2 regions of the Xanthomonas cassavae CFBP 4642 genome follow, and region 2 is predicted to be linked to the other one. Evidence: predicted binding sites of a transcription regulator. Region 2 holds the regulator's gene; the other holds the start of a gene.
The links. Region 2 encodes FliA, which starts transcription of late flagellar genes. Its sites were predicted from a motif close to TAAAGTTTNNCNNNCNNNGGCCGATAA; they were not measured.
Positions count from the first base shown of each region.

Region 1: XCSCFBP4642_RS0114605 (methyl-accepting chemotaxis protein) is a predicted target of FliA. The motif match lies at 9,144-9,170, and genes of this name have one in related genera.

Region 1 is NZ_CM002139.1:3,280,836-3,291,487, forward strand. It holds gene XCSCFBP4642_RS0114575 (TonB-dependent receptor plug domain-containing protein) at 1-1,244, shown strand, start outside; gene otsB (trehalose-phosphatase) at 1,475-2,233, shown strand; gene XCSCFBP4642_RS0114585 (glycoside hydrolase family 15 protein) at 2,281-4,059, shown strand; gene otsA (alpha,alpha-trehalose-phosphate synthase (UDP-forming)) at 4,056-5,423, shown strand; gene XCSCFBP4642_RS0114595 (hypothetical protein) at 5,645-5,944, opposite strand; gene XCSCFBP4642_RS0114600 (membrane-bound PQQ-dependent dehydrogenase, glucose/quinate/shikimate family) at 6,251-8,689, shown strand; gene XCSCFBP4642_RS0114605 (methyl-accepting chemotaxis protein) at 9,237-10,652, shown strand, end outside.
Region 2 is NZ_CM002139.1:2,412,714-2,421,646, forward strand. It holds gene XCSCFBP4642_RS0110665 (chemotaxis protein CheA) at 1-1,256, opposite strand, end outside; gene XCSCFBP4642_RS0110670 (protein phosphatase CheZ) at 1,259-1,885, opposite strand; gene cheY (chemotaxis response regulator CheY) at 1,885-2,277, opposite strand; gene XCSCFBP4642_RS0110680 (RNA polymerase sigma factor FliA) at 2,313-3,080, opposite strand; gene XCSCFBP4642_RS0110685 (MinD/ParA family protein) at 3,077-3,961, opposite strand; gene flhF (flagellar biosynthesis GTPase FlhF) at 3,948-5,639, opposite strand; gene XCSCFBP4642_RS26915 (peptidoglycan-binding protein) at 6,784-8,933, opposite strand, start outside.

The DNA of each region.
Region 1 (10,652 bases), 870 kb from region 2:
TGACCCGCGTATTGGATGCCGCCGGTGCCACCCACACCTTCGGCACCGGTGCCGAATTCCGCCGCGAGCAGTACCGCACCCACGCCGGTGACCCGGCCAGCTACGCGGCCGGCCCTTTCACCGACCGCCCCACCGGCTCGCAGGCCGGCGGCGGCCTCACCCCGCAGGACGAGGCCGACCTGTCGCGCAATGTCGCCAGCGCCTACGCCAACGTCTCCAGCCAGTTCGGCGACAAATTCTCCACCGACCTGGCCGGCCGCTACGAGCACTACCAGGACTTCGGCAGCCAGTGGACCGGCAAGCTGGCCGCGCGCTACGCGTTCGCGCCGGCGTTCGCCCTGCGTGGCGCGATCTCCAACAATGTGCGCGCGCCCTCGCTCAGCCAGATCGGTTACGAAGCCACCTCCACCGGCTACGACGCCGCCGGCCGGCTGACCCAGGGCCGCCTGCTGTCGGTCAACAACCCCATCGCGCGCGGACTCGGCGCCACCGATCTGAAGCCGGAAAAATCGGTCAATTACAGCCTGGGCTTCACCAGCCAGCTGGGCGACCACTTCGACCTGTCGCTGGATTTCTTCCGGATCGACATCGACGACCGCATCGCCCTATCAGAAGACATCACCGGCGATGCGCTGACCAGCTTCGTGCAGCAGAACTACGGTGTCACCGGCGTGCAGAGCGCCAGTTACTTCCTCAATGCCGCAGACACCCGTACTCGCGGCGCCGAGCTGGTGGCCAACTGGCGCCAGTACGCCTTCGGCGGCGACCTGCTGCTGACCGGCACCTATAGCTACGCCAAGACCGAGCTGGAAAACATCATCGCCACGCCGGCGCAGTTGCTCGCCCTGAACCCGGAGTACGTGCTGTTCGGCGTGGAAGAGAGCAACACGCTCACCGATGCCGCACCGCGCACGCGCGCCGCGCTGGCGACCAACTGGAGCAACCAACGCTGGAATCTGCAGACCCGCGTGAACCGCTATGGCAGCGCCACCCGCGTGTTCGACTTCGGCGGCGGCTTCGTTCCGCGCCAGACCTACGGCGCCGAATGGCAGCTGGACCTGGAAGCCGAATACCACCTGGACACGCAGTGGACGCTGGCCATCGGCGGGCAGAACATTCTGGACAACTACTCGGACCGCTCCATCGATGACATCGCCTACTTCGGCAACCTGCCGTACGACGTGCTGTCGCCGATCGGCAGCAACGGCGCGTACTGGTATGGGCGGGTGCGGTATACGTTTTGAGCTACAGCGAATGTTTTAAAGTCCCTCTCCCCTCAGGGAGAGGGGTTGGGGTGAGGGTACGGGGCGAAGCCCTCGTGCAGCCAAACTCCAACAGGCTTCGCCCGTACCCTCATCCGCCCCTGCGGGGCCCCTTCTCCCCCATGAAGGAGGACAATGTCCCGAAGGGAAAAGGGGGTAATCCCCGCCGTTCCATAACCTGAATCTCACACTGCGTTGCGCACACTGCCCTGATGGCAGACGTGTATTCCCCCCTTCCGTCGCCGCCATTGCTGGACGATGCCTGCGCATTGTTCCTGGACGTGGACGGCACCTTGATCGACTTTGCCGACAGCCCCGAGGCGGTGCGGCTACTGCCTGAGGTGCGTGCGGCCATCGGCCGCCTCAGTGTGCGGCTCGATGGCGCCATCGCGCTGGTCAGCGGGCGGCCGCTGGTACAGCTCGACACCCTGTTCGCACCGCTGATCCTCCCGGCCGCCGGCCTGCACGGCCACGAGCTGCGCAGCGACGCCGCGGCGCGCGCGGCGATGCCGCAGGATACGTCCGAGTGGCTGCATGGTCTGCATCAACGCGCCGCCGCGCTCACCCACCGGCATCCCGGCGTGCTGGTCGAAGACAAGGGCGTCAGCGTGGCGCTGCATTGGCGCGCGCAGCCGCTGGCTGGCCCCGACGTGCTCGCCTTCGCGCAGGACGAAATCGCCCAGCTTTCCGGTTACCGCCTGCAGCCTGGCGATCATGTCGTGGAGTTCGTGCCCGAAGGCAGCAACAAGGGGCTGGCGGTAGAACAGCTGATGCAGCAAGGCGCTTTCGCCGGCCGAACCCCGGTGTTCGTGGGCGACGATCTCACCGACGAATTCGGGTTCGAGGCTGCCAACCGGCTCGGCGGCTGGAGCGTGCTGGTGGGCGACCGTGCCCAGACCAGCGCGCGCTATCGCGTGCCAGGCACGGCTGCCGTGCATGCGTGGCTGCAACAGAACGCGCGCGGCGCCTGAGCGCCCGCCCTCTCCCTTTCGTCATCGCATAGGAGTGTCGGTACTTCATGACCGAGCCAAACCTGGATCTGGGCGTCATCGGCAACTGCAGCTTCGGCGCATTGGTGGATCGTCAGGCACGCGTGGTGTGGAGTTGCCTGCCCGCCTTCGACGGCGACCCCGCCTTTTGTTCGCTGCTATCGCCCAAGACCGAGGGCGGCGACTTCGCCGTGGAGCTGGAGGATTTCGTCAGCAGCGAGCAGCACTACCTGCCCAATACCGCAGTGCTGCGCACGGTCCTGCGCGACAGCAAGGGTGGCGAAGTCGAGGTGATCGATTTCGCACCGCGCTGGCGCAATAACGGCCGCTTCTATCGGCCGGTGAGCATCATCCGCCAGATCCGTCCGTTGGCCGGCAACCCGCGCATCATCGTGCGTGCGCGCCCGCTGGCCGACTGGGGTGGCCGCACACCCGAGACCACCTGGGGCAGCAACCACATCCGCTGGGTGTTGCCGGAATTCACCCTGCGCCTGACCACCGACGTGCCGGTGCGGTTCGTGCGCGACGGCCTGCCGTTCGTGCTCAGCCACCCGGTCAGCCTGGTGCTGGGCGTGGACGAATCGCTGACCCGCTCGCTCACCGGCTATGTGCAGGAAGCGCAGGAGCGCACCGAAGAATACTGGCGCGAGTGGGTGCGGTATCTGTCGATCCCGCTGGACTGGCAAGAAGCGGTGATCCGCAGCGCGATCACGCTCAAGCTGTGCCAGTACGAAGACAGTGGCGCCATCATCGCAGCAATGACCACCTCGATTCCGGAAGCGCCCAACACCCCGCGCAACTGGGATTACCGCTATTGCTGGCTGCGCGATGCGGCCTTCGTGGTGCGCGCGCTCAATCGCCTGGGCGCCACCCGCACGATGGAGCAGTTCATCGGCTACATCTTCAACATCGCCACCACCGACGGCACCATGCAGCCGCTGTACGGCATCGGTTTCGAGTCGCAGCTGGAAGAGCACGAAGTCGACACCATGGCCGGCTACCGCGGCATGGGCCCGGTGCGACGCGGCAACCTGGCCTGGATCCAGCAGCAGCACGATGTCTACGGCAGCGTGGTCTTGGCATCCACGCAGCTGTTCTTCGACCTGCGCCTGAAGGATCAGGGCGATGCAGACACCTTCCGCCGCCTGGAACCGCTGGGCGAACGCGCCTACGCGCTGCACAACGTGCCCGATGCCGGCCTGTGGGAATTCCGCGGCCGCGCCGAGGTGCATACCTACACCGCGGCGATGTGCTGGGCGGCCTGCGACCGCCTGTCCAAGATCGCCGAGCGACTGGCGTTGCCCGAGCGCAGCAGCTACTGGCGCGAGCGCGCCGAGAGCATCCGCGAGCGCGCGTTGAACGAGGCCTGGAGCGAAGAACGCGGCCATTTCACCGATACGCTCGGCGGCCATCGCCTAGATGCCTCGCTGTTGCTGCTGGCCGATATCGGCATCGTGGATGCCGACGACAGCCGCTTCGTGCGCACGGTCGAAGCGGTGGGCCGCGTGCTCAAGCATGGCGATGCGCTCTATCGCTACATCGCGCCGGACGACTTCGGCGAGCCGGAAACCAGCTTCACCATCTGCACGTTCTGGTACATCGATGCACTGGCGTCCATCGGCCGCAAGGACGAGGCACGTGAATTGTTCGAGCGCATTCTCTCGCGCCGCAATCACCTGGGCTTGCTGTCCGAAGACCTATCGTTCGAGGACGGCGAGGCCTGGGGCAATTTCCCGCAGACCTATTCGCACGTCGGTTTGATCATCGCAGCGATGCGTTTGTCGCGGAGCTGGCAGGAGGCATCATGAGTCGTTTGGTGGTGGTATCCAATCGCGTCGCAGTGCCGGGCGAAACCCGGGCCGGCGGCCTGGCGGTGGGGTTGCTGGCCGCGCTCAAGGAGCGTGGCGGCATGTGGTTCGGCTGGAGCGGCAAGACCGCACGCGGCGACAGCGGCGGCATGCACGAGCAGACCGAAGGCGACATCACCTTCGTCACCATGGATCTCAACAAGCGCGATATCGATTCGTACTACAACGGTTTTGCCAACCGCACGTTGTGGCCGCTGCTGCACTTTCGCCTGGATCTGGTCGACTACGATCGCGCCAAGCGTGAAGGCTATCTGCGCGTCAATCGCCTGTTCGCAGAAAAGCTCGCGCCGCTGCTGAAAGACAGCGATACATTGTGGATCCACGATTACCACATGATTCCGCTGGGCGCGATGCTGCGCGAGCTGGGTGTGGGCTGCAAGATGGGCTTCTTCCTGCACGTGCCGATGCCTTCGGCGGATCTGGTGCAGGCAATGCCCGATCACGCACGCTTGTTCACTACGTTCTATGCATACGACCTGGTGGGCTTTCAGACCCAGCGCGATGCCGAACGCTTCAAGGCGTATGTGCGCCTGTTCGGCGGCGGCCGCATTCTGGAAGGCGATCTGGTCGAAGGTCCGGGCGGGCGGCGATTTACTGCGGCATCTTTCCCCATCGGTATCGACACAGATCTGATTGCCAAACAGGCAAGGGCCTCCGTCAGCAAGCAGGCGGTGCGCGATTTGCGCGAAAGCCTGCGTGGGCGACAGCTCGCCATCGGTGTTGATCGGCTGGATTATTCCAAGGGCCTGCCGGAACGCTTCCAGGGCTTCGAGCGTTATCTGGAACGTTATCCGGATCAATCCGGCAGCCTGACCTATCTGCAGATCGCGCCGGTGTCGCGCGGCGATGTCACCGAATATCGGCAATTGCGCGGTCAGCTGGAACAGATCGCCGGCCATATCAATGGCGGGCATGCGGGGCCGGACTGGACCCCGCTGCGTTACGTCAACCAGAACTTCAGCCACGCAACGTTGACCGGCTTCTATCGCGCCGCATCGGTGGGCCTGGTGACGCCGCTGCGCGATGGCATGAATCTGGTTGCCAAGGAATTCGTGGCTGCGCAGGACGCGGAAAATCCCGGCGTGCTGGTGTTGTCGTTGCTGGCCGGCGCCGCCGACGAAATGAAGGAAGCGCTGCTGGTCAACCCGCACGATCTGGACGGCGTGGCCGATGCGATTGCAACCGCAGCCAGCATGCCACTGGCCAGCCGCATCGAGCGCTGGCATGCGATGATGGACCACTTGCGCAAGAACAATATCAGCCACTGGCGCCAGCGATATCTGCAGGCACTCGCGGAGGTCTGATCCTTCTCCGGTTCGGAGAAGGCCCCGACCTCGCTACAAGCGTTTCCTTGCTTGCTCCGGGAGAAGGTACCCGAAGGGCGGATGAGGGTACGGTTACCAGGGATTTCCAACAGGTGCACCTGAGACCATGCGGGAATTTCAAGCACAGCTTTCAAGCGCCAGCGCTTAAACCATCGCAAAGTCAAAGGCTTCCATGCCCTTCGGGCGCGGCTGATTTTTGTCTAGGCAAACGTCACGAGAACCGCTGTTTCCTGGCGCAATCTGGCGCGACACGGCCGCAACAGTGCCACGCGCGGCACGGCGGCCAAACTCGCTTCGCTCAAATAAGGGCGCCTCTTCGGCCACGCGCGACTGCGGTACCCGGCTTGCTTGAGGCGACTGCGTGAGGCCAAAGCAATCGTCGCGCGAAGCAAAGAACACAACAATTCGACATCGACATCGACATCGACATCGACATCGACATCGACATCGACATCGACATCGACATCGACATCGACATCGACATCGATTTTTGCATACATCATCCTTCAGGTGTCATCGCCATTCGCAACCCTGCTCAACTTCCACGCAAATCCGGTGCATCCGCGCGGAGGTTGGAACGGCGGTTCCCACTCCATCACGGACGCGACAGGAGGAAGGGTCTAAAATATCGCCATGATTAGCGCTGAGGACCCTGGGAGGGGCTGCGCGTTCATATCCAGGTCGCCGGCAGTCTTTGCCACGAGCGACCTTTCTCCCTCCACGACTTGTCGCCCGCTGCGGCCCCAAGTCCTTCCTGACATCTGAAAATGACTGATCAATCCTCAACACGTGGGCTAGGCACCCGGTTGCTGGCGGCCTATGCAGTGATGATCGCCGTGCTCGGTGCGGTGCTCGCCTACGAAGGCGGGCGCCTGGTGGCCGTCGGTGGTTCCTGGTACTACCTGCTGGCAGGTATCGCGTTGCTGCTGGCGGGCGTGCTGCTCGCGGCGGGCAAGCGCGCGGGCCTGTGGCTGTTCGGCGCCACCCTGGCCGCCACCATTGCCTGGGCACTGTGGGAAGTGGGCCTGGATGGCTGGGGTCTGGTCCCGCGTCTGGCCTGGATCTCTGTGCTGGGCCTGGTGCTGCTGCCGTTCTGGGGCGTGGCGCGTCGCCGCATGCAGCCGTTATCCGGCGTCAGCTATGCGCTCGTGACCGGCGTACTGCCGATCCTGGGTGCCGCGCTGATCCTGTGGCCGCTTTTGGTGCCGCGCAATGTCGAGCTGGCCGACGCCTCCACGCTGCCGGCCAACAACGCGACGGCCTTCAGCCGCGGCACCGTGCCCAGCCCGGACGGCAACGTGGCGGCCAATCACGACGCCAGCAACTGGACCGCCTATGCCGGCTCCAATCTGTCCAACCACTACACCCCGGGCGCACAGATCACCCCGGAGAACGTGAAGAACCTGAAGATCGCCTGGGAATTCCACACCGGCGACTTGAAGCCGGCCGGCTCCAAGCTAGGCTACGCCTTCCAGAACACCCCGCTCAAGGTCGGCGACCTGCTCTACATCTGCACGCCCACCCAGAAAGTGATCGCGGTGGAAGCGGCCAACGGCAAGGAGCGCTGGCGCTTCGACCCGCAGACCACCCCCAAGGCGATGGCCGGCGTGGCCGCCACCACCTGCCGTGGCGTGTCGTATTACCAGGCGCCGGAAGGCACCGCCGAGTGCCCGACCCGGATCTTCTGGCCGATGGTCGACGGCCGCCTGGGCGCGCTGGATGCGCAGACCGGCAAGCTGTGCGCCAACTTCGGCAGCAACGGCTATGTGGACCTCAATGTCGGCACCGGCAACACCAAGCCGGGCTTTGTCGGCCCGACCTCGCCGCCGGTGGTGATGCGCGGCGTGGTGATCCAGCCCACCGGCCAGGTGCGCGACGGCCAGGAAGGCGATGCGCCGTCCGGCGTGGTGCGCGGCTTCGATGCACTGACCGGCCAGCTGCGCTGGGCCTGGGACCTGGGCAACCCGGCGATCACCAACGAGCCGCCCGCCGGCCAGACCTATACTCGCTCCACCCCGAACGTGTGGTCGCTGATGGCCGCCGACGACGAACTGGGCCTGGTGTATCTGCCGACCGGCAATGCCTCGGGCGATTTCTTCGGCAAGGGCCGCACTCCGCAGGACGAGGAATACACCGCCTCGCTGGTGGCCGTGGATGCGGCCACCGGCAAGGAGCGTTGGCACTTCCGCACCGTCAACCACGACCTGTGGGATTACGACATCGGCCCACAACCGAACCTGGTCGACTGGCCGGTCGCTGGAGGCGCTACCCGTCCTGCGGTGATCCAGGCCACCAAGTCCGGCCAGGTATTCGTGCTGGACCGCGCCACCGGTGCGCCCTTGATGCCGGTCAAGCAGATCCCGGTGCCGCAGGGCACCGATCACGGCGACTGGACCGCGGCCACGCAGCCGATCTCGCCGGGCATGCCCAATACCGTGGGTGCGCCAAGCCGTGAGTTCGAAACCATCATCGAATCCGATGCCTGGGGCATGACCCCGTTCGACCAGCTGGCCTGCCGCATCCAGTTCAAGCAGCTGCGCTACGAAGGCATGTTCACTCCCCCCACCCTGCAAGGCTCGCTGGCCTTCACCGGCAACCATGGCGGCATCAACTGGGGCGGCGTTTCGGTCGATCTGCAGCGCGGCATCATGGTGATGAACAGCAATCGCCTGCCCTACACCTTGCAGGTCTATACCCGCGAGAAGATGAACGAGCTGGGCGTGGTCTCTGTGTTCGACGGCAAGAGCAGGACGCCCGGCTACATGGCGCAGAAGGGCCTGGCCTACGGCGCCCGCAAGGAGCCGTGGATGTCGCCGCTCAACACCCCGTGCGTCGCCCCGCCGTGGGGCTATATCGCCGGTGTGGATCTGCGCACGCAGCAGGTGCTGTGGCGCCGTCCGCTGGGCACCGGTTACGACCAGGGCCCGATGGGCATTCCGTCCAAGACCAAGTTCGAGATTGGCACCCCCAACAACAGCGGCTCGCTGACCACCGCCGGCGGCGTGACCTTCATCGGCGCGACCCTGGACAACTTCATGCGCGGCTTCGACACCCGCACCGGCAAGCAGGTCTGGGAGACCCGCGTCCCCGCCGGCCCGCAGGCGGCGCCGATGAGCTACACCATCGACGGCAAGCAATACATCGTGGCCGCGGTCGGTGGACACGACCGCATGGAAACCACGTCGGGCGACAGCGTGATTGCCTGGGCGCTGCCCGACGACACAGGCGCCAAGCCGGCGAAGTAAGCCGGTGTAGTGTCAGCGTATGAGGCATCGATAGACCGGTCATCGTGAGATGGCCGGTTTTCTTTGGAAATCGGGAATCGGGATTCGAGAATGGGAAAAGCGCTTTTGCGTTGCCATTCGGGCTGGGCTGGAGCTGTAATGCGCTCGATCCCCGATTCTCCATTCCCGATTCCCGATTCCCCGCGCTTGGATGCGTGCTCGTGGCCTCGCACCGATGGCGCCACTGGCCATTCCTGGTCGTGTCATGCGATCGGACTGCGTGGCGTCGAGGTCTACGAAGTGTTGACGGCGCCCACTGATATTTCACGTGCATTTTACAATCGCACGACCGTCTCCGGCTGCAAATCACGATTCCGCAGCGCATAGGGTGTAACTGAAACCGCTTCCAACTTAACCACATCGGTGTTTCCAGGGGTCTGGACGACAGATTCCGACGAACGGTGATTTCACGCCATCATGATTCGGGCTCGGCCGCCGATACCCCATAGCAGCCCATGCAGCGCAGGACGCCGCTCCCCACTCCGAATCGCTCAGTTGAACTCAGCCTATGTCACCCTCGCCCGATGCCACCGCCGTCTTCCGCCCGCTCTCTGGCCGGAACCTTGCGCGTGCCAGCACGGCCGCATGGCTGCCTGCCGCCGCACAGATCGGCATGCTGGCCTTGCTGACGCTCTACGCCGCCACGCTGCTGCCCGGCGGTGTCCGGGCCAGTTTGGGCCGCTTGCTACCGGCGCTGCTGGTGCTGGGCGCGGCAAGTGCCGGGCTGTGGTGGTGGACGCGCCGTCGCGGTCTCGCGCAACTGCAACAGGCGATCGGCACGGTGACGGCCATCGGTGACGGGCGCTACCAGCGTCTGGATCTGCGCAACGCCTCCGGCCAACTCGCGCCGTTGCTGCACGCCCTGCAGGCGACCCAGGACAAGCTGGCCATCCGCCTCGATGTGATGGAACAGGGGCTGCGCCACGGCCAGTTCGTGGTCAAGGCGCTGGACGATCTGGACACCATGATCCGCATCGCCGACGACGACGGCCAGGTGCTGTTCGCCAACCGCAAGCTGCTGGCGATGCTCAAGCTGATCGAGCCGGATGTGCAGAGCTTCCGCCCCAGCTTCCATGCCGAAGGCTTTGTCGGCGGCAGCATCGGCGACATCTATCCCGACAGCCAGGCCGCGATCGACCGCATGCGTGCGTTGAACGCGTCCAAGGCGGTACGTGCGCCGTTCTTCGGCCGCCAGATCGACTTCGTGTACAGCCCGATCATCGCCGACGATGGCACCAAGCTGGGCACCATCGCGCAGTGGATGGACGTCACCGCGCAGGTCAATGCCGAGCAGGCGCTGATCCAGATCATCGATGCCGCCGCGGCCGGCGATTTCAGCCGCCGCATGCAGATCGACGGCATGGACGGCATGCTGCTGTCGCTGGCGCAAGGCATCAACCGCATCTACGACTCGGTGGAAACCCACCTGGCCGCCTTGGCGCGCGTGATCGGCGCACTGGCCGAAGGCGACCTCACCCAACGCGTGAAGGGCGATGCGCACGGCATCTTTGCGCGCCTGCGCGACGACACCAACCAGACCGTCACCCGGCTGACCGAGATCATCGGCGGCATCCAGATTGCATCGGACACGATCCGCCGCGCGGCGGTGGAAATCGCCGCCGGCAACACCGACCTGTCCGAACGCACCGAACAGCAGGCCGCCAACCTGGAAGAAACCGCCAGTTCCATGGAGGAACTGACCTCCACCGTGAAGCAGAACGCCGATAGCGCGTTGCAGGCCAACCGCCTGGTGGTGGGCACCGGCGAAGTCGCCCAGAACGGCGGCCAGGTGATGGACGATGTGGTTGCCACCATGGGCCAGATCAGCACCGCCTCGCGCAAGATCGGCGAGATCATCGGCGTCATCGATGGCATCGCGTTCCAGACCAACATCCTGGCGCTCAACGCCGCAGTGGAAGCGGCG
Region 2 (8,933 bases):
ATCGCCAGGGTCAACGGCACGCGGATCATGAAGCGGCTGCCGCGGCCCAGTTCGGACTGGATCTGGATCTGCCCGCTGAGTTCGCGGATGCGCGATTGCACCACGTCCATGCCCACGCCGCGGCCGGAGATGTCGGTGACCTCGGCCTTGGTGGAAAAGCCCGGCATGAAGATCAGATGCAGGCACTCGTCGGTGCTCAGGCGGGCGGCGGCTTCGGCATCGATCAGGCCCTTGTTGCGGGCGATTTCGCGCAGGCGTTCCGGGTCGATGCCGGCGCCGTCATCCTGGATCTCGATGCTGACGTAGTCGCCTTCCTGCTGCGCAGACAGACGCACATGGCCGCTGCGCGGCTTGCCGGTGGCTTCGCGCAGGGCCGGCGATTCGATGCCGTGGTCGATCGCGTTGCGCACCAGGTGCACCAGCGGGTCGGCCAGGGCCTCGACCAGGTTGCGGTCCAGTTCCGTCTCGGCGCCGATCAGTTCCAGTTCCACTTCCTTGGACAGCGTGCGCGCGACATCGCGGGCCACCTTGGGGAAGCGTGCGAATACCTTGCTCACCGGTTGCATGCGGGTGCGCATCACCGCGGTCTGCAGGCGCGCGGTGGCGATGTCCAGGGTGCTGACCGCGCGGTCGAGTTCTTCGTCGCGCAGCCGGGTGCGCAGGGTCTTGAGGCGGTTGCGCGACAACACCAGTTCGCCGATCAGGTTGACGATGGCGTCCAGGCGCTTGGTGTCCACGCGCACGGTCTGCTCGGCGTCGGCCGCCTTGGCCGCCGCCTTGGGCGCGGCCTTGGCGCCCGGCGCAGCAGCGCCGTGTGCGTCATCGTGTGCGGGTGCAGCGGCAGCGGCCTTGGGCGCGGCCTTGACCGCCGGCGGGCCGCTCTTGGCATCGAACTGCGCAATCAGCGAGGCCGGCGCATGCGGCACGGTTTCGCCCGAGCCCATCGCATCCAGCATGGCCTGCAGATAATCCAGCGACTGCTGCGCGGCATCGAAGTGATGCGCCTGCAACACCGCCTGGCCGGAGCGCGCCATGCCCAGGGTTTCCTCGGCGGCGTGGCACAGCTCCACCATGGGTTTTATCGCCAGGAAGCCGGCGCCGCCCTTGAGCGTGTGGAAGCCGCGGAACACCGCGTTGAGCTGGTCGGCTTCGTCTGGCGCCTGTTCCAGCGACACCAGCTGTTCGCCGAGGCGGTCCAGGATTTCCTGGGCCTCGACGATGAAATCGGCCGCAATATCGTCTGGAACAGCACTCATGGTTACAACCCCAATCCGGACAGCAAATCGTCGGCGTCGTCCTGCGACACCGCGTGACGGTCCAGGCCCTTGATTGCAGGACCGGCCAGACCGCCGTCGTCTTTCTTCGGCTCGGTGTTCTTCGGCGGCAGGCCGAGCGCACCGAAGCCTTCATGCACGCGCCGCACGATCCCGGCCACGCGGCGGATGATCTGCCCGCTGAGGTCCTGGTAGCTCTGCGCCAGCGACAGCTCGGTGAGGTTGTGGCGCATCTTTTCCAGCAGCGCGCCCTGGTCTTCATTGAGTCCACCGTCGCGCAGCTGGTTGGCCAGCACGCGGCACTCCTCGACCAGATCCAGCGTGCGATGGCTGGCCTTTTCGGTCATTTCCACCACGTGGTCCAGGCGCGAGCAGGCATCGTCCAGTTCGCCGGCTTCTTCGGGCACGGTGGGCAATTCGCCCAGGGCCTGCCCGAGTTCGCGGGCGAGCCGGCTCAGGCTCTGCATCATCGGGCGTGTGCGCAGGGCGGCGAGGTGATCGACCTCGCGACGCCAGGCGACCTGGTCACCGCTTTCCAGTGCATCGAGCGCGTGCTGCAGGCGCTCGATCAGGGCGGCACGTTCGGCATCGGCTTCCACGGTGGCGTTCATCAGGCGGTCGCCGCCAGACGTTCGAACACCTTGCCCAGCTTCTCTTCCAGTGTCTGCGCGGTGAACGGCTTGATGATGTAGCCGTTCACGCCGCACTGCGCGGCTTCGATGATCTGCTCGCGCTTGGCTTCAGCGGTCACCATCATCACCGGCAGGTGCTTGAGCTTGGCGTCGGCGCGGATGTTGCGCAGCAGGTCGATGCCGGTCATGCCGGGCATGTTCCAGTCCGTCACCACGAAATCGAACGGGCCCGCGCGCAGCGCAGCCAGCGCGCTGTTGCCGTCTTCGGCCTCTGCGGTATTGGTGAAGCCAAGATCGCCCAACAGATTCTTGACGATACGTCGCATCGTCGAGAAGTCGTCCACGATCAGGATCCGCATGTTCTTGTTCACATCAAGCTCCTAACTCTAAAAATTATGCGAAAAAATCAGTCATCATTTTCGACACCGGCATCGGCCAGTTCGAAGACCTTGAGGCGGCCGCGCAGACGCACCACCGCCTGGCCATGGATCTGGCAGACGCGCGATTCGCTGACACCGAGCACGGCGCCGATTTCCTTCAGGTTCAATTCCTGTTCGTAGTACAGCGACAGCACCAGCTGCTCGCGCTCGGGCAGCTGGCCGATGGCCTTGCCCAGCTCGCGGCCGAATTCGCCACGCTCCATCATCTGCTGCGGGTTGGGCCCACCTTTGGCGGTGGTGTCCAGTTCGCCGTGATCTTCGATGCGCGATTCCAGGCTCAGCACCTGGCCGCGTGCGGCGTCTTCCATCAGGCGCAGGTAGTCGGGCAGCGGCATGTCCATCGCGGCGGCCACTTCGGTGGCGGCGGCGGCGCGGCCGGTGTTCTGCTCGATCTTGCGCACCGCGGCAGCGGCGTCGCGGGCGCGGCGGTGTACCGAGCGCGGCACCCAGTCGCCACGGCGGATCTCGTCGATCATCGAGCCGCGGATGCGGATCGAGGCATAGGTCTCGAACGAGGCGCCCTGTTCGGAGTCGTAGCTGCGCGAGGCTTCGATCAGGCCGATCATGCCGGCCTGGATCAGGTCGTCCACTTCCACGCTCGCCGGCAGGCGGGCGGCCAGATGGTGGGCGATGCGGCGCACCAGGTCGGCGTGCTGGGTCACCACGTCGTTGGCGTTGTTGCGTTGCACGGCACGGTACTGCGCGGTGGCGCTCGTTGCGGTGGCGGTGCTCATGCGGCCACTCCCCGTTGGATGATGCGTTCGACAAAGAACTCGACGTTGCCGCGCGGCACGGTGGGAGCCTGCCAGCGCGAGGTACGGCGTGCGATTTCTGCGATGGCCTGCGCCGACGGACTGGCGGGGTAGGCCTTGATGACGGGTTGCTGGCGCTGCACCGACAGGCGCAGCCAGTCGTCCTGCGGCACATGGCCGAGGTAGTTCAGCGAGACATCGCCCAGGAACTTTTCGCACACGCGCGAGAGCTTGTCGTACAGCAGGCGGCCCTCGTTGGGGTCGCGCACCATGTTGGCGATGATCTGCAGGCGGTCCACGCCGCGTTCGCGCGAGAGCACCTTGATCAGCGCGTAGGCGTCGGTGATCGAGGCCGGCTCGTCGCAGACCACCACCACGGTGTCCTGGGCGGCCTGGCAGAAGGTCAGCACGCTGTCTGTGATGCCGGCGGCGGTGTCGATGACCATCACGTCCAGGTCGCGTTCCAGTTCGGAGAACACGTTGACCAGGCCGATATGCTGGGCCGGGGCCAGTTCGGCCATGTGGCGGCGACCGGAGGCGGCCGGCACCACCAGCACGCCGCCGGGGCCTTCGATGATGACCTCATCCAGCGTGCAACGGCCGGCGATCAGGTCGGCCAGGGTGTACTTGGGCGCCAGCCCCAGGACCACATCCAGGTTGGCCAGGCCAAGGTCGGCGTCCAGCAGCAGCGTGCGTTTGCCCATGTCGGCAAGCGCCACGGCCAGGTTGGCGGAGATGTTGGTTTTTCCCACGCCGCCCTTGCCACCGGTCACGGCAATGGTGCGCACCGGGCCCAGGGGCTCGGGACGGGTCGCCGACAGGGGGAAGGCGTTGGTCAGCTTGGCGTATTCACGCGACTGCATGGTTGTGCTCCGGAGTACAGGGCTTATCGGCAGCGCGCCGCAAATCTTCAAGGCGAAGAACGAGACTGGCGGCATTGGCGCGGTGCAGGTCGTCGGGGACCCGCTGTCCGTCAGTCACCCAGGTGATGGGCATTTGGTGATCGACGACGACCGACAGCGCACTACCGAAGCGGCCGGTCTCGTCAAGTTTGGTCAGCACCACGCCCTGGGGCTTGGCGTGGGCGAAGCGGCGCACGACCTCGTCGAGGTCGGAAAAGTGCGCGTTGGCAGGCAGCACCAGCAGCGAGGTGACCTGGTGCGCGGCGCGCAGCCAGTTCAGCTGGGCGGCCAGGGCGCGGTCGCGCTGGCCCATGCCGGCGGTGTCGATCAGCACCAGCTTGTAGTCGCGCAGGCGCTCGAGCAGTTCCAGCAGGCTCTCGGCGCTGTCGGCCTCGTGCACGGCGATGCCGAGCTGACGGCCGTAGCTGTGCAGCTGCTCGCGGCCGCCGACGCGCTGGGTGTCGGTGGTGACCAGGGCCACGTCGCGCGGGGCGTGCTGGGCGGCGAAGCGCTGGGCGAGCTTGGCGATGGTGGTGGTCTTGCCGGCGCCGGTCGGGCCGACCAAGGCGATCACGCCGCCGCGTTCCAGCGGGTCGACCGGGGCCACCGGCAGGCGCTTGGACAGCAGGCCCAGCATCAGCCCGCGGCCGCGGTGCAATTCGGTATCGGCCGGAATCTGCAGTGCCACGTCGCGGATCAGGCCGGCGTCGAAGCCGTAGTCGTCCATCAGCTCCAGGGCCTGCGCGCGCACCGGCGAGCCACGCAGGCGCTCGTCGGTCAGGCGGTTCATTTCGCGCTCGATCATCTGCCGCATCAGCGCCAGCTCGCCGCGCAGCTGCTTGAGTTCTTCGTCGTTCTGCGGGATCGGCGCGGCAGCCACCGGCACTGCGGCCAGCGCAGCGGGGGCGGGCGGGGCGACCACGATCGGCGGCAGCGCGGCCGGCGGCAGGATCTGCGGCAGCGCGTCGTCCAGATCGAAGTCGGCCTCGTCGGCGAAGGCGTCGTCGTCCTGGTCCTGGGCGGCATAGGCGGGGGCGGCAACCGTGGCGGCCATGACCGGAGTCGGTGCCTGGACCGGGGCGGCCTGCACGGCCGGGCGCTGCACCGGAGCGGTGGTCAAAAAGTCGGCGAACAGCTGTTCCGGCACCGCCGACAGCGCGTGTTCCTGGCGCTGCACGACCGGCGCGGGCAGGTCCTGCACGGCCGGCATCGGCGCGGCGCTGCGGATCGGGGTGGCGACCGGCGCCTGGCGCGGCACGCTGGCCGGCTGGCGCAGGGCCATGGCGGCAATCATGTCTTCGGCGGCGCTGGCCACGCGCTGGCGGTGGCTCATGGTCTCCGCGGCCGGCTTCAGCGGAGCGTGGACCGGCGCGGCGGGGCGGGCGGCAACCTGCGCCGGCTGGGCCGGGGCCTGCTGCACGGGAGCCTGCTGGGCCGGCGCGGCGCTGGGGGCCGGCGTCTCGCGGGCGGTTTCCAGGGCGCGCTGCACCAGCTCTTCGTCGTAGTTGCTGGCGGCGACGATCTCGATGCCTTCGGCGGTACGCCGGTTGGACAGGATCACGGCATCCGGGCCGTGTTCCTCACGCACCATGCGGAATGCGGTGCGCATATCCGGGGCGACAAAGCGTTTGATCTTCATGCCACGTGCCTCCAGGAACAGGACCCGCCGGACGCCGGACGGGTGCGCGATGAATGTGGGTGTGTTGCCAGCGTCATGAGTTGCCTGTCCCGGTCGTAGTTCCAAGTCCTGCCGTCCGCCCCGCAGCGGTGGTGCTGGCTGCGGTCTCGCCAGAGCTAATGCATGCGGTGTGCCAAAACGCGGCGTTGGGTTTCCGGCACACGCCGACATCGCGCCTGCGGGTCGGTGCTGCAAACGCAGTACCGGATGGAGTGGGTGGCGGTTTTCTGACACCTGGCCCGCTTCGGCTTGCTGAACTGCCCAGCCATCGGATCTCACGGCCCGGCCATCGAAGGGCTCGGCAGTCAATGCAAGAGCGGCGCCGGATCACACGCGGTTGGAGAGCATCTGCCTGGGTGTGGTCTGTGGCAGCCATCACCAGCCGCACCTTGGGGGACTTGGCCAGGACTTCCGGCAGCAGCTGGGGCAGGTGACAGGCACGTGCGCAGGTGGCTGGCGAGGCTTCACCTGCCTGCAGACAGCCCGTGTCAGGCAGGACTGAGCGCCGTGTATCGAGCGCAGCCGGCGTGACAGTTGGCCGTATAGGGGCCACTGGCGTGGCAATCGATGGGTTATCCGGTAGGCCTGCCGGGAGACCGGCCACCCGCCGTCAGCCTGTCACGCAGGTCTGGTCGCAGCCTGAGGTGCATGACACGCCCCAAACGGAGTGGTATCGCAACAGTTCAGGTCGGTGGCGTGCAGGCAGGTAGGGTTCTACCTGGTCGGCAGAAAATCGATGGTGTCGCGGTCGTTCTGGCCTTCCAACGGTGCCGCCTCGTCGCACTGCGAGTCCGCGTGGCGTGCGACATGGCGTTGCGAGGTGCCCGGCACAATTCGGGATCCGGGGGCATGACGATCAGCATCTGCAGCGCGACATCCATTGCCTGGGAATGTCGTCCGTATCGCCGCGTTCCGGGCAGTGAACGAAAGGACCAGCTCGCTAGCAGTGCCGATTGAGCTTCCGATCGCGTCGTGTCCTGGCCCTGCAGCAGTGCCGTACGCAGCGATCATGTCGAGCGAGAGTCCACTGTGCCGTTGCACCTCTTCGACCGCTTGCTGTCTGCGGGGTTCGTTTCAACGCCTGAGTGGATTTGTTATTCGCTGATTACCCGATGACCGGCCCCGGCGGCGTCGGCTGCTCCTGTTTGGCTTGCGTCATCGCCTGCTGCTGCCGTGCTGTTTTCAGCGTATGGGCCTGCACCTGTTGCATCGATGCCTCGATCGACGGTGCCGGCTCGGCGATGGATGTGGCGAAGCGCTTGGTGATGTCGTCGTAGTTCTGCGCATAGAACCGCTCGTTGACCACATCCACCCGCCCATCCCAGCCGGGCTTGAAGCCTTCCATGTACAGGGCCGCCGTGAGCTGGGTCAAGCGATCCTCCGGTAGCGGCGTGCCCTTCGCCTCCAACCGGTCTTTCACGTCCACATACAGGGGATGGCCGGGGTGCGCCGGGTCGCTGAAGGCGCGCGGTGTGGCCGAGGACTGCGTCTGCGCCGGGCTGTCGATGGCGCCTGGCAGCGATGCCTCGTCGCGCTGCGTGTCCTGGGTTTCCCGCTCGGCCGGCCGCCCGCGCTCCTGCTGCAGCTGTTGGTCCTGCTGCAACTGCCATTGGCGTTGTTGTTCCAGCAGCGCGTGTTGCTGCTGTGCAGGTAGATCGGGTGGGCTGCGTTCAGGCGTGGCGGCGAGCGGTGCGGTAGCGGGCATGACCATCACGCTGCGTGGCGCCTCCTGCGACACCGGGCCTGCGTGCTGCGACACCGGGCCTGCGTGTTGTGGCGTGTCGCGCTGGGCAATGGCTGCGCTGGCTTGCTGCTGCACCGTTGCAAGAGTATGGCGGTCGGCGATGCCGGTGACCTCATCCATGCCCTGCATCAACTGGAAGGCCTGCACACCGCGCTGGGTGGGCTGATCGTAGGTGCCGTTGATCTCCACCGGTGTCTTGATCCGCTCGTTGATACCCAGCTGGATCAGGCTGGCCTGCAGCGCCTGTACCTCGGTGCCGTGGTCGCCCGGGCGTAGCGTCGCCCCTGGTGATGGGGCTTGGTCGGGTGCGGCGTGTTCCGGTAGCGCATCGCGCGCGTTGGCCGGCTTCAGGGAATCTGCCTGGATCTGCTCTACCGCACTGCGGATCTCCTCGGTGCTGGTGGTCGCGGCGACCCGCACCACGCCATCGGCATCGCGGCGCAGATGCTGTATCGGGCTGTCCACCGAGTAGTGGCCGGACCGATCGCGCTCCAGAGCCAGCGACGTGATGGATGCGTCGATTCCGTTTGCCTCACGCGTGTGCTGCAGCGCCTGCTGGACGGCGTCGGTCGTCGTGGCATTGGGCGCAACCCCGTAGGCTGCATAGGTCGCCTGCAGGTTGACCTGGTCCTGCTGCTGCGGCGTTGGAGACCGCCGTTGCGGCATCTGCTCCATTGCCCGTGCGTGCTGGTCCAGGGCTGGCTGCAACTGCTGGCGGGTGGCGTCGAGTTCTGCCAGGACGTTGCCTTGGGCCACGTCATCGCCATTGCGCCATTGGCCTCGCGTGTCGCGCGTGTAGTACTTGCCGTCGGAGGCTTCCAGTGCGTCCGCGCTCAGCGCCGTCTGCACGGAGACCGGCATCGGGCCGAACGCATCCCAACCGTTGCGCCGATAGGCAGCTTGATAGGTTGCCGCAATTGCGGCCGGGCCACGGGCAATGTTGGCATCGATCACCTGGGCCGCCTGCTGATCCAGTTGGATGGCACGTTCGGGGCTGGCCGGATCGACATTCCAGACCGGCCGGTCATTCCGATCGACCTCGTCGGCCACCATCCGCGACCATTGTCCGTTGGTGGCATCACGCCTCCAATCGCGCTGGTACAGGTGCGCGACGTCTGCCTGGCCGGACGGCTGCACATAGGGACTAGTGGATTGCACCTTGCCCAGCGCCTGCTCGGTCGCTTCGCTGCTGGCGTGGTAGTTCAGCTCGCGCGCTTTCTCGGGCAGCGCGAACATGCCCTGCTTCTGCGGCGTACCCACGCCGTCGTCTTGCAGGTCGGCCTTTTCTTGGCGCAGCCACTGGCTGCCGTTGAACTCCCAGCTCACGCCCTGCGTGTCGGTCTGCGTATAGATCTGGCGGTTGTCCCAGAGCGTCGCGGCCTTGTCGGCCGCCGTGCTGAACAGGTATGCGTCGGCCATGACCAGCGCGACAGGGCCGGCACCGGTGGTGCCAACAACGGCAGCGGTGGCGGCACCTCCGGCCCAGCCGCCCGCGCCTCGGGCAGCAAAGT